2 regions of the Nonomuraea sp. NPDC001831 genome follow, and region 2 is predicted to be linked to the other one. Evidence: riboswitches for the same ligand, from Rfam matches in the RefSeq annotation. Region 2 holds a riboswitch; the other holds the start of a gene.
The links. A riboswitch is a leader RNA that binds a small molecule or an ion and turns the genes downstream of it on or off. The one in region 2 is predicted to bind cobalamin.

Region 1 (6,711 bases), on a different contig from region 2:
CTCATGCCCGGGTCGAGCAACATCGGGTTCTCCTCGGGGGTCACTGGCAGGCCTCGCACGACTCGGGGTTCTCCAGGGAGCACACCAGGGCCTCCTCGGACTTGTTCGCGCGGGGCGCGGAGGGCGCGGAGGGCGCGGTGGGCGCGGCGGGCGTGAGGGGCACGGTGGCCTGCTGGATGCGGGTGGCCGGGCGCGAGCGCAGGTAGTAGGTGGTCTTCAGGCCGGACTTCCAGGCGTACAGGTACATCGAGGAGAGCTTGTCGATCGTCGGCGCGCTCATGAACAGGTTGAGCGACTGGCTCTGGTCGATGAACGGCGAGCGCGCGGCGGCCATGTCGATCAGCGCCCGCTGCGGCAGCTCCCAGGCGGTGCGGAACAGCCGGCGTACGTCCTCCGGCAGCTCGGCGATGCCCTGCACCGAGCCCTCGGCCTGCTTGATGGCCGCCCGGACGCGGTCGTTCCACAGGCCGCGCGACTTCAGCTCGGCCACCAGCGCGTTGTTGATCTGCAGGAACTCCCCGCTCAGCGTCTCGCGCTTGAACAGGTTGGACACCTGCGGCTCGATGCACTCGTAGCAGCCGACGATCGAGGCGATGGTGGCGGTCGGCGCGATCGCGATCAGCAGCGAGTTGCGCAGGCCGTGGGCGGCGATGCGCTCGCGCACCGCGTCCCAGCGCCCGGCCTGGGTGCCGCTCTGGCCCCACAGGTCGTGCTGGAGCCGGCCGCGGGCCGCCCACGTCTGGTCGTAGGCGGGGTGGGCGCCGAAGCGCTCGGCCAGGCCGGCGGAGGTCTCCAGCGCCGACAGGTAGATCTCCTCGGCGATCCGGGTGGACAGCTCCTTGGCCTCGGCCGAGTCGAACGGCAGGCGCAGCGCGAAGAAGACGTCCTGCAGGCCCATCACGCCGAGGCCGACCGGGCGCCAGCGCGGGTTGCTGGCCGCGGCCTGCTCGCTCGGGTAGTAGTTGATGTCGATCACCCGGTCGAGGAAGGTGACCGCGGTGCGGACGGTGGCGCGCAGCCGCTCCCAGTCGATGCCGCGGTCGATGCCGCCGTCGGGGGCCGCTGCCTGCCCCGTGCCCGTCAGGTGGGCGGCGAGGTTGACCGAGCCCAGGTTGCAGACCGCGGTCTCGGCGTCGCTGGACACCTCGACGATCTCGGTGCACAGGTTGGACAGGTGCACCACGTTGCCGGGCTCGGCCGCCTGGTTGCACAGGCGGTTGGCGGCGTCCTTGAAGGTCATCCAGCCGTTGCCGGTCTGGGCCAGGGTGCGCATCATCTTGGCGTACAGGTCGCGGGCCTTGATCTGCCGGACGTACCGCCCGTCGCGCTCGGCGGCGCGGTAGGCCTCCTCGAACGCCTCGCCCCACAGGTCGGGCAGCTCGGGGACCTCGTCGGGGTCGAACAGCGACCAGGTGCCGTCGGCCTCGACCCGGCGCATGAACTCGTCGGGGATCCAGTTGGCCAGGTTGAGGTTGTGGGTGCGGCGGGCGTCCTCGCCGGTGTTGTCGCGCAGCTCCAGGAACTCCTCGACGTCGGGGTGCCAGGGCTCCAGGTAGACGCAGGCCGCGCCCTTGCGCCGGCCGCCCTGGTTGACGGCGGCCACCGACGCGTCGAGCGTGCGCAGCCACGGGACGATGCCGTTGGAGTGCCCGTTCGTGCCGCGGATCAGCGCGCCCCGGGAGCGCACCCGCGACCAGGAGATGCCGATCCCGCCGGCGAACTTCGACAGCTGCGCCACCTGGGCGTACCGGTCGTAGATGGAGCCGATCTCGTCACGGGGCGAGTCGACCAGGTAGCAGGAGGACATCTGGGTGTGCCGGGTGCCGGAGTTGAACAGCGTCGGCGAGCTGGGCAGGTAGGCCAGCGACGACATGAGCCGGTAGAAGCCGACGGCCTCGGCGGGCGTCTCGGCCAGCCCGCAGGCCACGCGCAGCAGCCAGTACTGCGGCGTCTCCACCACCAGCCGGGTGGACGGGTGGCGCAGCAGGTAACGGTCGTAGACCGTCCGCAGCCCGAAGTACTCGAACCGCAGGTCGGCGGTGACGTCGATGGCGTCGTCGAGCTTGCGGGCGTTGGCGTTGACGAACTCGGCGGTCTCGTCGCCGATGAGCCCCTCGGCGTGGCCCAGCCGGATCGCCTGGCTGAAGGAGGCCACGCCCTGCCCGCGGACCTCCTTGTCGATGTAGCCCGACAGCAGCCGCGCGGCCAGGCGCGAGTACTGCGGCTCCTCGCCGATCATCTCGGCGGCCGTCTGGATGGACAGCCGGTCCAGCTCGGCGGTGGTGGCCCCGTCGTAGAGGCCGCTGATCGTCTTGGTGGCCACCCGCATCGGGTCGATGTCCGTCAGATCGGTCGCCCAGTGCTCCACCGCACGTACGATCTTGTTGACGTCGACCGGCTCCGCGGTGCCGTTGCGCTTGCGCACCTGCATCTGGACGCGCCGCGGCGCGGACCTGTCGGCGTCCGCCCGCGCCGTCGCGGCCAGGTCCGTCATCGGGTCCCCTGTGACCGTCACTGCGCTCTCCCCTCGTGAACTCGGTCAGCGGCCGAGAACGCGCGCAGGAGGCGGACGGCGAGGCGCCACAGCCCTCTCGCCGGTGCCGTCCACCGTCCCGCGCGGTCTCGGACCAGCCGCGCGCGCATGATCGCGCGCGGCGCGCCGGCAGGTCTTCGGACTCGTGGGCATGCTGTCGCTGCCTACTGGCCGTCGCTTCCCGGGCCTTCGGCCCAGTGCGTCTGACGGCGTTCGTTCCCACTTACCGCTGCGGGGCAGTCCCGGATTCCCACCGGGTTCCCTCTTGCCTCGGCCGCCCTGGCGGGGCGACCGAACCGGCTGCGGGAGACACCATATATAGGGCGGATCAAAAAGTCACACCCAACATCTCGTGTTGCGAAGAACCCACGCTCCGATCCGGCCATCCGCCACGGGGCCGCGCCCGCGAGGCTGGCGGCCCGATTGTGATCGACGTCATAGGCCCGCGATGCCCCGTTTTCGCTACCTTAGGTATCGATACTTCAAGTAGCGAAAACCTGAGGAGACGAGCATGAGCGAGACCACCGGCCTGCGTCCGGTCACGCCCGACTGGGACACCGTCACCCCCGCCGAGCTGGCCGCCTACGTCGAGGCGGAGAACCGGCTGCGCGCCTCCGTCGAGGCACAGGCGATCACCGGCCGGCCGGATCCCGGCGCCGCCGTCGACTGGCGGACGGTGGCGCTGCCCGGCCGCGACATCCGCGTCCGGGTCCACCGGCCCCGAGCGGCCGAGCCGGGGGACGCCCTGCCGCTCGTGCTGCACGTGCACGGGGGCGGCTTCGTCGGCACGGCGCCGCAGAGCGACTGGGTCAACAGCCACCTGGCCGCCCACCTGCCCGCCGTCGTCGTCTCGGTGGACCACCGGCTGCTCGACTGGCGCACGCCGCTGGCCGCCGCCGCCGACGACGGCTGGGACGTGCTCCGGCACGTGCTGGAGAACGCCGCGCAGTGGGGCGTCGACCCGGCGCGGGCCGTCCTGTTCGGCGAGAGCTGCGGCGGCCTGATCTGCGCCCTGGCCGCGATCAGGGCCCGCGACGCCGGTCTGCCCCTGAAGGCCCAGGTGCTGGTCAACCCCGCCGTGGAGGTGGCCGGGACGATGTTCGACCACCCCTCGATGACCCAGTACGCCGACACCCCGACGCTCAGCGTGCCGGTGTTGCGGCTGTTCCACCGGCTCGCCGTGCCCGAGGGGACGGACGCCCGCGCGCTCTCCCCGCTGTACGCCGACGACCTGGGCGGGCTGGCCCCGGCGCTCGTGGCGGTGCCGACCCACGACCCGATCGCCGACCACGGCCGCCGCTACGCCGAGGCGCTGCGGGCCGCCGGCACCCCCACCCGCCTGGCCGAGTACCCCGAGGCCGGGCACGCCTTCCTCAGCATGCCGGTGCTGGCCCCCCAGGCCGAGGACGCGCGGGCGGACATCCTGGGCTTCCTCCGCGACGCCCTCACCGCGTAACCCGCGACCGGAGCGGGCAGGCGAGGACGACCCGGCCCCTCGCGCGGCGCCGGGTTCTGCTTCATGATTCGGGGTGTCACCCCGTGGCCCCTCGCGATGGGACGGTCAGTGAAGCGCATCCTCGCCTGGATCGGCGTCAACGTCGACATCCTCGTCGCCCTGGCGGTGGCGGTCGTCGTGAGCATCTTGGACGTCGCGGGCATCGCCACCGCGGAGGCCGTCAGCAACGCCACCGTGGCCACGCTGGCGGTGCTCGCGTTCGTCATGCTGCGCAGCCGGACGCGGGCGCAGTCGGCGGAGAACGCCGTGGAGCGGGCCGTGCTCGCCGCCGATCGCAAGCTCGACCTGCTGCCGTCCCTGCTCCAGGAGCAGTCGGCGGTCCGGCTGGTGCGCGGCGAGGAGTTCAACCGGGTGCTGGCGCAGGCGCGCGGGGACACCGACCGGTGGATCTTCAAGGGCTCGACGGGCGCGTACGTGCGCGCGGTGACGCTGCCCGAATGCCTGGCCAAGGCCCGTCAGGGACGGCGGGCGCTGCTGGTCCGGCTGGAGATCCTGGACCCGGACGACCTCGCGCTGTGCGAGCGGTTCGTCCGCCTGCACCGGAGCCTGGCGCTGGACGACGACAGCCCGGAGCTGACCTGGACCGCCGACGGCACCCGCAGGGAGCTGTACGCGACCGTGTTGTCGGCCTGCTGGCATCACCAGCGCTACGAGCTCCTGGACATCGAGATCGGGTTCTCCTCGATCGCCTCGACGTTCCGCTACGAGCTGTCCTCCCGCCACATGTTCATCACGCAGCGGGGGCCCGGCTTCCCCGCCACCGTCATCACCGGGAACGCGCTCGCCCTCGACTGCTGGGCCACCGAGCTGCACGCCAGTCTCCGCCAGGCGCGCCCGCTGAACCTGCGGGGCGCCGAGGACGTGACGTTGTCGTTCTCGCCCACGGTCGAGGAGGTGCGGGCGCTGTTCGAACGCCTCGGCCTCGCCCTGCCCGGCGCCTACGGCGACGAGGACGTCGAGGAGATCGTCGGGATGGCCTTCAGGAACGTCGACCCGTACGACAAGGCGGCGGCCTGGGGGTGAGCCGCCGCCGGCGCGGTCAGCGCCCGGCGTCCCGGGCGACGATGCCGTGCGCCAGCCGGGCCAGGGCGGCGCCGATCTGCCCGGGGGTGAGGCCGCGCCTGCGCTGCTCGGCGTAGACGTCGGGGCTGAGCGGGGCGAGCAGGATGTCGGCCAGCGCCTCGGTCTCCGGGACGCCCGCCTCGGTCAGCAGCACCCGCACGTGCGCCCGCCAGAACCCGTAGGCGCCGGTGGCGTAGCGCAGGGCGCCCTGCTCGGCGCCCAGGACGAGCGAGATGTGCTCGTCCAGCAGGCCGACCATCGCGGCGTAGAAGGCGGCAAGCCGGTCGGCGGGGGGCGCGCCGGGGCCGAGCGGCGGGTCGCCGCGCAGCAGGCGTTCCTGCAGCGCGCGCTCGTGCTCGTCGAGCAGGGCCTGCGCGATCGAGACGGTGTCGGGATAGCGGCGGTAGAGCGTGCCGCGCCCGACGCCCGCGGCCTTGGCGATGTCGTCCATCGTCACGCCGCGCGGGTCGCGGGTGGCGAACAGCTCGGCCGCCGCGGCGAGCACCTTGGCGCGGTTGCGGGCGGCGTCGGCGCGCTCCCGCGGGCGGCTCGCCTCCGCCACGGGACGTCCGGTCAGCAACTCGGTACGGGACTCCATGGCGGCGACTCTAACCCACCACGACGTAAGTGGACAACGTGCCCACTTAGTTGCTACGGTCACCTCGACCGCAAACCGGACGTCATGTCCACTTAGTTCGAGGAGCCCCTCCCATGGCCGTTCTGCTGCACCTGGACGCCAGCGCCCGACGCCGTTCCATCAGCCGCGAGCTCGGCGACGCCTTCGCCGAGGCGTGGCGGTCCGCCCACCCCGAGGGCACCTACGTCCACCGCGACCTGGCCGCCGAGCCGGTGCCGCACATCGGGGAGGCGTGGACCGAGCTGTGCGACTACGTCATGGCCAACCAGATCACCGACATCTCCCGCTACCACGAGGCCGCCCGCACCCCGGAGCAGGCCGCCGCCTGGGCGATCGTCGAGCCGCTGCTGTCGCAGCTGGTGGCCGCGGACGTGGTGCTGATCGCCACCCCGATGTACAACTACTCGATCCCGTCGGCGCTCAAGGCGTGGCTGGACCAGGTGACCTTCCCCAAGATGTCCCTGACCGGGCGGCGTTTCGTGGTCACCACCGCCCGAGGCGGGGCCTACTCGCCCGGCGCCCCCAAGGCCAGGTTCGACTACCAGGAGCGCTACCTGCGTGACTTCTTCGCCGGCCACTTCGCCGTCGAGGACACCACCGTCGTCGCCGCCGAGCTGGCCAACTCCCGCATCGACCCCGGCCTGTTCCACCTGCGCGCCCAGCACGACGAGCTGTACGCCGCCGCGCTGCGCGGCGCCCGCGACCTGGGGAAGGAGTTCTGACGATGAACTGGCTCATCCTCGGGCTGGCCGGGCTGGTCGAGATCGCCTGGGCGCAGAGCATCAAGCCCACCCAGGGCTTCACCCGGCCGCTGCCCACGCTGATCTGCTTCGTCCTCATGGTGGCCGCAGTCTGGCTGCTGTCGTACTCGATGAAGACCCTCCCGGTCGGCACCGCGTACGCGGTCTTCACCGGCATCGGCGCGGTCGGCGCGATCGCCCTGGGCGTCGTCGTGCACAAGGA
Region 2 (6,711 bases):
TTGTAGCCGTGGCGGCGCATGGCGGCCAGCCAGCGCGGGTTGACGACCCTGGCGCGGAAGATCCGTGAGGTCTCCTCCGACAGGGTGCGGGTGCGCACGGCGTCGGGGCGGGTGCTGTCGCCGACATAGGCGGCCGGGGCCCTGCCGGTGAGCGCCCGCACGGTGGCGATCATGCCGCCGTGGTACTGGAAGTAGTCGTCGGAGTCGACGATGTCGTGCTCGCGGGTGTCGACGTTCTTGGCGGCGACGGCGATGCGGCGGTAGGCGTCCTCCATCTGGGGGCGGGCGGCGACGCCGTCGAGGTCGCGGCCGTAGGCGTAGCCGCCCCACACGGCGTACACCTCGGCCAGGTCGGCGTCGTCGCGCCAGTTGCGGCTGTCGATGAGCGGCAGCAGCCCGGCCCCGTACGCGCCGGGCGCGGAGCCGAAGACGCGCATGGTGGCCAGCCGCTCGTCGCCGCCGGTCGCGGCCACGTGGGCGCGGACGTAGTTCTCCTCGACCGGCTCCGCCAGCGACGCGACCAGCCGTACGGCGTCGTCGAGCATGCCGACCACGTGCGGGAAGGCGTCGCGGAAGAAGCCGCTGATGCGGACCGTCACGTCGATGCGCGGGCGGCCCAGCTCGGCGAGCGGGATCGGCTCCAGGCGGATGACGCGACGCGACGCCTCGTCCCATTCGGGGCGGACGCCGAGCAGGGCCAGCACCTCGGCGACGTCGTCGCCCGCCGTGCGCATGGCGCTGGTCCCCCACACCGACAGCCCGACCGAGCGCGGCCACTCGCCGGTGTCGGCGCGGTAGCGCTCCAGCAGCGACTCCGCCATGGCATGGCCGGTCTCCCAGGCCAGGCGGCTGGGCACCGCCCGGGGGTCCACGGAGTAGAAGTTGCGGCCGGTCGGCAGCACGTTGACCAGGCCGCGCAGCGGGGAGCCGCTGGGGCCGGCGGGCACGTAGCCGCCGTCCAGGGCGTGCAGGACGTGGTCCAGCTCGTCGGTGGTGCGGGCCAGGCGCGGCACCATCTCGGCGGCGGCGAACGCCAGCACCCGCGCCACCAGCTCCACCCGTTCCTCGGCCACACGGCCCACCGATGCGGCGGGAGCGACACCGGGCGTACCGTCCGACGCGGCGGGAGCGAGGCCGGGCGTACCGTCCGATGCGGTGGGAGCGGCATCGGGCGTCCCGTCCGATGCGGGGGGAGCGAGGCCGGGTGTCGCGTCCAGTACCGCGCGGGCGACGGCGGGGGCTGCCTCCGGGGCCCAGGCGTGCTGCTCCATGGCCTCGACCAGGGCGCGGGCGGTCGTCTCCGCGCGGTCCACGTCGCCGAGCCCCGCCGTGCCGTCCTCGGCCAGGCCGAGCGCCTCGCGCAGGCCGGGCAGCGTCTCCCGGCCGGCCCACATCTGGCGGGCGCGCAGCATGGCCAGCACCAGGTCCACCCGCACCTGGCCGGTGGGCGCCTGGCCGAGGACGTGCAGGCCGTCGCGGATCTGCGCGTCCTTCACCTCGCACAGCCAGCCGTCCACGTGCAGGATGAGGTCGTCGAACTCGCTGTCGTGCGGCCGGTCGGCCAGCCCGAGGTCGTGGTCGAGCCGGGCGGCCTGGATCAGCGTCCAGATCTGCGCCCGGATCGCGGGCAGCTTGGCGGGGTCCATGGCGGCGATCGTGGCGTGCTCGTCCAGGAGCTGCTCCAGCCGGGCGATGTCGCCGTAGGTGTCGGCGCGGGCCATCGGCGGCACCAGGTGGTCCACCAGCACGGCGTGCGCGCGCCGCTTGGCCTGCGTGCCCTCCCCCGGGTCGTTGACCAGGAAGGGGTAGACCAGCGGCAGGTCGCCGATGGCGGCGTCGGTGCCGCACGCGGCCGACATCCCCGCCGACTTGCCGGGCAGCCACTCCAGGTTGCCGTGCTTGCCGACGTGCACCATCGCGTGCGCGCCGAACTCGGCCGACAGCCAGCGGTAGGCGGCCAGGTAGTGGTGGCTGGGCGGCAGGTCGGGGTCGTGGTAGATGGCGATCGGGTTCTCCCCGAAGCCGCGCGGCGGCTGCACCATCACCACGAGGTTCCCGGCCCTCAGCGCGGCCAGCACGATGTCGGTCCCGTCGTCCCCCTCGTGCACGAACAACTCTCCGGGCGGCGGCCCCCAGTGGCGCTCCATCTCCTCGCGCAGGGCCGCGGGCAGCGTCCGGTACCACTGTTCGTAGGAGGCGGCGGAGATGCGGACCGGGTTGCCCGCCAGGTGCTCCTCGGTCAGCCAGTCCTGGTCCTGGCCGCCGGCGGCGATCAGCGCGTGGACGAGCGCGTCGCCGTCCTGGTCGGCCACGCCGGGGAAGCCGTCGCCCAGGTCGTACCCCGCCTCGGCGAGACGGGCCAGCAGCCGGACGGTGCTCGCCGGGGTGTCCAGCCCGACCGCGTTGCCGACGCGGGAGTGCTTGGTCGGGTACGCCGACAACATCACCACCAGCCGCCGTTCGGCGGGAGGGGTGTGCCGCAGCAGGCCGTGGCGCACCGCGATGCCCGCCACCCGGGCGGCCCGCTCGGGGTCGGCGACGTAGACGGTCAGCCCGTCGGGGTCGATCTCCTTGAACGAGAACGGCACCGTGATGATGCGCCCGTCGAACTCCGGGATCGCCACCTGGGAGGCGGCGTCCAGCGGCGACAGCCCGTCGTCGTTCTCCTCCCAGGCCTGGCGGGTGGTGGTCAGGCAGAGTCCCTGCAGGATCGGCACGTCGAGCTCGGCCAGCGCGCCGACGTCCCAGGCCTCGTCGTCGCCGCCCGCCCCCGCGGTGGCCGGACGGGAGCCGCCCGCCGCCAGCACCGTGACGACCAGGGCGTCCGCCGCGCGCAGCGTGTCCAGCAGCTCCGGCTCGGCCGCGCGCAGGGACGAGCAGAAGACCGGCAGCGCCTGCCCGCCCGCGTCCTCGACGGCGTCGCACAACGCCTCGACGAACGCGGTGTTGCCCGCCACGTGGTGGGCCCGGTAGTAGAGCACCCCCACCACGGGACCGCCGGTGGTCCTGGCGGGGCGGTCCAGCCGTCCCCAGGTGGGGGCCGGGACGGGCGGCTCGAACCCGTGCCCGGTCAGCAGGACGGTGTCGGACAGGAACGCGTGCAGCTCGGCCAGGTTGGCCGGACCGCCATGGGCCAGGTAGGCGTGCGCCTCGGCGCACACCCCGCCGCTGACGGTGGACAGCTCCATCAGCTCGGCGTCGGGCGCCTGCTCCCCGCCCAGCACCACCACCGGGCGGGGCCCGGCCAGCAGCGCGTCGAGCCCTTCCGGCCAGGCCCGCCGCCCGCCCAGCAGGCGCACCACGACCAGGTCGGTGCCCTCCGTCAGGCCGGGGACGTCCTCGGCGGTCAGCCGGGCGGGATTGCCCAGACGGTAGCCCGCCCCGCAGGCGCGGGCGCTCAGCAGGTCGGTGTCGGAGGTGGAGAGCAGCAGAACGGTACGGCTGTCGCCAGGCACGGCGCATTCCTCCCTCGGGGTCCTCGCCCCGGTCGCGGGTGACACGACGGCAGGAGTCTCCTGGCTCCCGGATCGACGCTCACCCCGGCCTTCCCGTCCGTCGCCGGACAGTGGCCTCGTGGTGGGGTTCGCTCCCCGGTCACAGTGGCGGGACCGCGCCGGATTCGCACCGGCTTCCTCCCATTGCCATCGTCTACGCCGAAGCTTACGGCAGGAGCGACCCGTCCCAGAAGTGGCGTTACGATCCCTTCGTGCCCGTAGGTGAATCTTCCGGACGTACGCGTCCCGATGCCTGTCCGGGGGCGCTCCAGGTGCACGAGGCCGCCGACGGCCCGCTCGCCCGCGTGCGCCTGCCCGGCGGCGCGGTGTCGGCCGCGCAGCTCCGCGTGCTCGCCGGGTGCGCGGCCGAGCTGGGAGCGGGCGTGATCGAGCTGACGTCGCGGGCGAACGTCCAGGTGCGGGGGCTGCGCTCGCCCGAGGTCTTCGCCGGGCGCATCGCGGCGGCCGGGCTGCTGCCGTCGCCCGCGCACGAGCGGGTGCGCAACATCCTGGCCTCGCCGCTGAGCGGGCGCGGTCCTGACGGGCTGCTGGACGTGCAGGCGATGGCGGACGCCCTGGACCGGGCGCTGTGCGCGCGGCCCCGGCTGGCCGCGCTGCCGGGACGGTTCCTGTTCGCCCTGGACGACGGCACGCGGGACGTCGCCGGGCTCGGCGCGGACGTCACCTACGTGGCGACCGGGCGGCTGCTGCTCGCCGGCGCCGACACCGGGCTGACCGTCGCCCCGGACGCGGCCGTGCCGCTCATGATCGACGCCGCCGAGGCGTTCCTGGACGAGCTGTCCCCCGACGGCCCGCGCGCCTGGCGCATCCGCGACCTGCCGGACGGCCCCGCCGCGATCGCCACCCGCCTGCGCGACGGCCGACCAGCCCGAACGAACGCCCCGAACGCACTGGACGCCCCGAAGGCCCCGCAGGCGCCCCACACCGCCGACGCCCCGCAGGCCGCGGATGCCGCGAACGTCCCGCCCTCACCCGCGCGCCGCCCGTCCGCGGGCAGGATCGCGCAGCGGGACGGCCGGGTGGCGATCGAGGCGCTCGTGCCGCTCGGCCGTCTGACGTCCGCCCAGGCCAGAGCGCTCGCGGACCTCGGGCGGCCAGTGCGCCTGACCCCCTGGCGAACAGTCGTCCTGCCGGACCTCTCCCCCGGCTCCCCCGGCTCCCCCGGCTCCCCCGGCTCCCCCGATTCCTCGGGCTCCCCGAAATCCCTCGGCGAGGCGGACCGGATCGAGCGGACGCTGGCCGCCGCCGGGCTCGTCACCGACCCGGACTCCCCCTGGGCCGGGGTCACCGCCTGCACCGGCCGTCCCGGCTGCGCGAAGGCGCTCGCCGACGTGCGGGCGGACGCCCGCCAATGGGTGCGGAGCCTCGGCCGCGCACCCGCCACACCCGTCCACTGGGCCGGTTGCGAGCGGCGCTGCGGCCTGCCGCGCGGCCCGGTCCGCCAGCTGATCGCGACCATCAACGGATACGAGGAACGCCAGGAGTGAGCGACTACATCCGCGACGGCGCCGAGATCTACCGGCGCTCGTTCGCGACCATCCGCGCCGAGACCGACCTCACGGGCCTGCCCCCCGAGGTCGCCCAGGTGGCGGTGCGCATGATCCACGCGTGCGGCATGACCGACCTCGTGACCGACCTGGCCTGGTCCCCGCGGGTCGTCGCGCGGGCCAGGGCGGCGCTGCGCGGCGGCGCGCCGGTGTTGTGCGACGCCATGATGGTCGCCTCCGGCGTGACCCGGCGCAGGCTGCCCGCGGGCAACGAGGTGCTGTGCACGCTGGGCGATCCGCGCGTCCCCGAGCTGGCCGAACGCCTCGGCACCACCCGCAGCGCCGCGGCCCTGGAGCTGTGGCGCGACCGCCTGGAGGGGGCGGTGGTGGCCATCGGGAACGCGCCGACCGCGCTGTTCCGGCTGCTGGAGCTGGTGGCCGAGGGCGCGGGACGCCCCGCGGCCGTGCTCGGCATCCCGGTCGGCTTCATCGGCGCGGCCGAGTCCAAGCAGGCGCTGGCCGGCAGCGACCTGGAGTACCTGGTGGTGCACGGCCGTCGCGGCGGCAGTGCGATGACGGCCGCCGCGATCAACGCCATCGCGAACGAGACGGAGTGAGGACCATGTCAGGACGCCTGTACGGAGTCGGCCTGGGCCCCGGCGACCCCGAGCTGGTCACGGTCAGGACGGCCCGGCTGATCGGCGAGGCCGACGTGATCGCCTACCACGCCGCCCGGCACGGCCGCAGCATCGCCCGTTCGATCGCGCTGCCGTACATGCGCGAAGGCCAGATCGAGGAGCTGCTGCTCTACCCGCTGACCACGGAGACCACCGACCACCCCGGCGGCTACCAGGGGGCGCTCGACGACTTCTACGCCGACTGCGCCGAACGCCTGGCCGCCCACCTGGACGCGGGCCGCACCGTGGTCGTGCTGGCCGAGGGCGACCCGCTGTTCTACGGCTCCTACATGCACATGCACAAGCGGCTCGCCCACCGCTACCCGACCGAGGTGGTGCCCGGCGTGACCTCGGTCAGCGCCGCCGCCGCCGTGCTGGGCCGGCCGCTGGTCGAGCGGGACGAGGTGCTGACCGTGCTGCCCGGCACGCTGCCCGCGCAGGCGCTGGCCGAGCGGCTGCGCGACACCGACTCGGCCGCCGTGCTCAAGCTGGGCCGCACGTTCGGGAAGGTGCGCGACGCGCTGGCCGAGGCGGGCCGCCTCGACGACGCCTGGTACGTCGAGCGGGCCACCATGGGCGCCGAGCGGGTCGCCCCGCTCAAGGACGTGGACCCGGACGGGGTCCCGTACTTCTCGCTGGCGCTGCTGGCCAGCCCGGCCGAGCGCACGTTCGTCCCCGAGCGCCCGGTGGACGAGGGGCGGGGCGAGGTGGTCGTGGTCGGCCTGGGCCCGGCGGGACGGCCGTGGCTGACGCCGGAGGCGCAGGAGGCGCTGGCCGCGGCCACCGACCTCGTCGGCTACGGCCCGTACGTGGACCGGGTGGCCCCGAACGCGCGCCAGCGCCGGCACCGCACCGACAACCGGGTGGAGGCCGAACGCGCCAGGCACGCCCTTGAGCTGGCCCGGGACGGGGCCCGCGTGGCGGTCGTGTCGTCCGGCGACCCGGGCGTGTTCGCCATGGCCAGCGCCGTGCTGGAAGCCGCCGCCGACTTCCCGGACGTGCCGGTGCGAGTCGTGCCGGGACTGACCGCCG

Region 1: another riboswitch for cobalamin. It lies ahead of ACFYYW_RS37485 (ribonucleoside-diphosphate reductase subunit alpha); the one in region 2 lies ahead of cobN (cobaltochelatase subunit CobN).

What each region holds. Positions count from the first base shown of each region.
Region 1 covers NZ_JBIATU010000015.1:194,868-201,578, forward strand. The annotation lists gene ACFYYW_RS37480 (ribonucleotide-diphosphate reductase subunit beta) at 1-59, opposite strand, end outside; gene ACFYYW_RS37485 (ribonucleoside-diphosphate reductase subunit alpha) at 41-2,515, opposite strand; cobalamin riboswitch at 2,644-2,849, opposite strand; gene ACFYYW_RS37490 (alpha/beta hydrolase) at 3,045-3,989, shown strand; gene ACFYYW_RS37495 (hypothetical protein) at 4,098-5,072, shown strand; gene ACFYYW_RS37500 (TetR/AcrR family transcriptional regulator) at 5,089-5,709, opposite strand; gene ACFYYW_RS37505 (FMN-dependent NADH-azoreductase) at 5,823-6,470, shown strand; gene ACFYYW_RS37510 (multidrug efflux SMR transporter) at 6,473-6,711, shown strand, end outside.
Region 2 covers NZ_JBIATU010000004.1:310,446-317,156, reverse strand. The annotation lists gene cobN (cobaltochelatase subunit CobN) at 1-3,455, opposite strand, end outside; cobalamin riboswitch at 3,509-3,635, opposite strand; gene ACFYYW_RS16610 (precorrin-3B synthase) at 3,707-5,002, shown strand; gene ACFYYW_RS16605 (precorrin-8X methylmutase) at 4,999-5,619, shown strand; gene ACFYYW_RS16600 (precorrin-2 C(20)-methyltransferase) at 5,625-6,711, shown strand, end outside.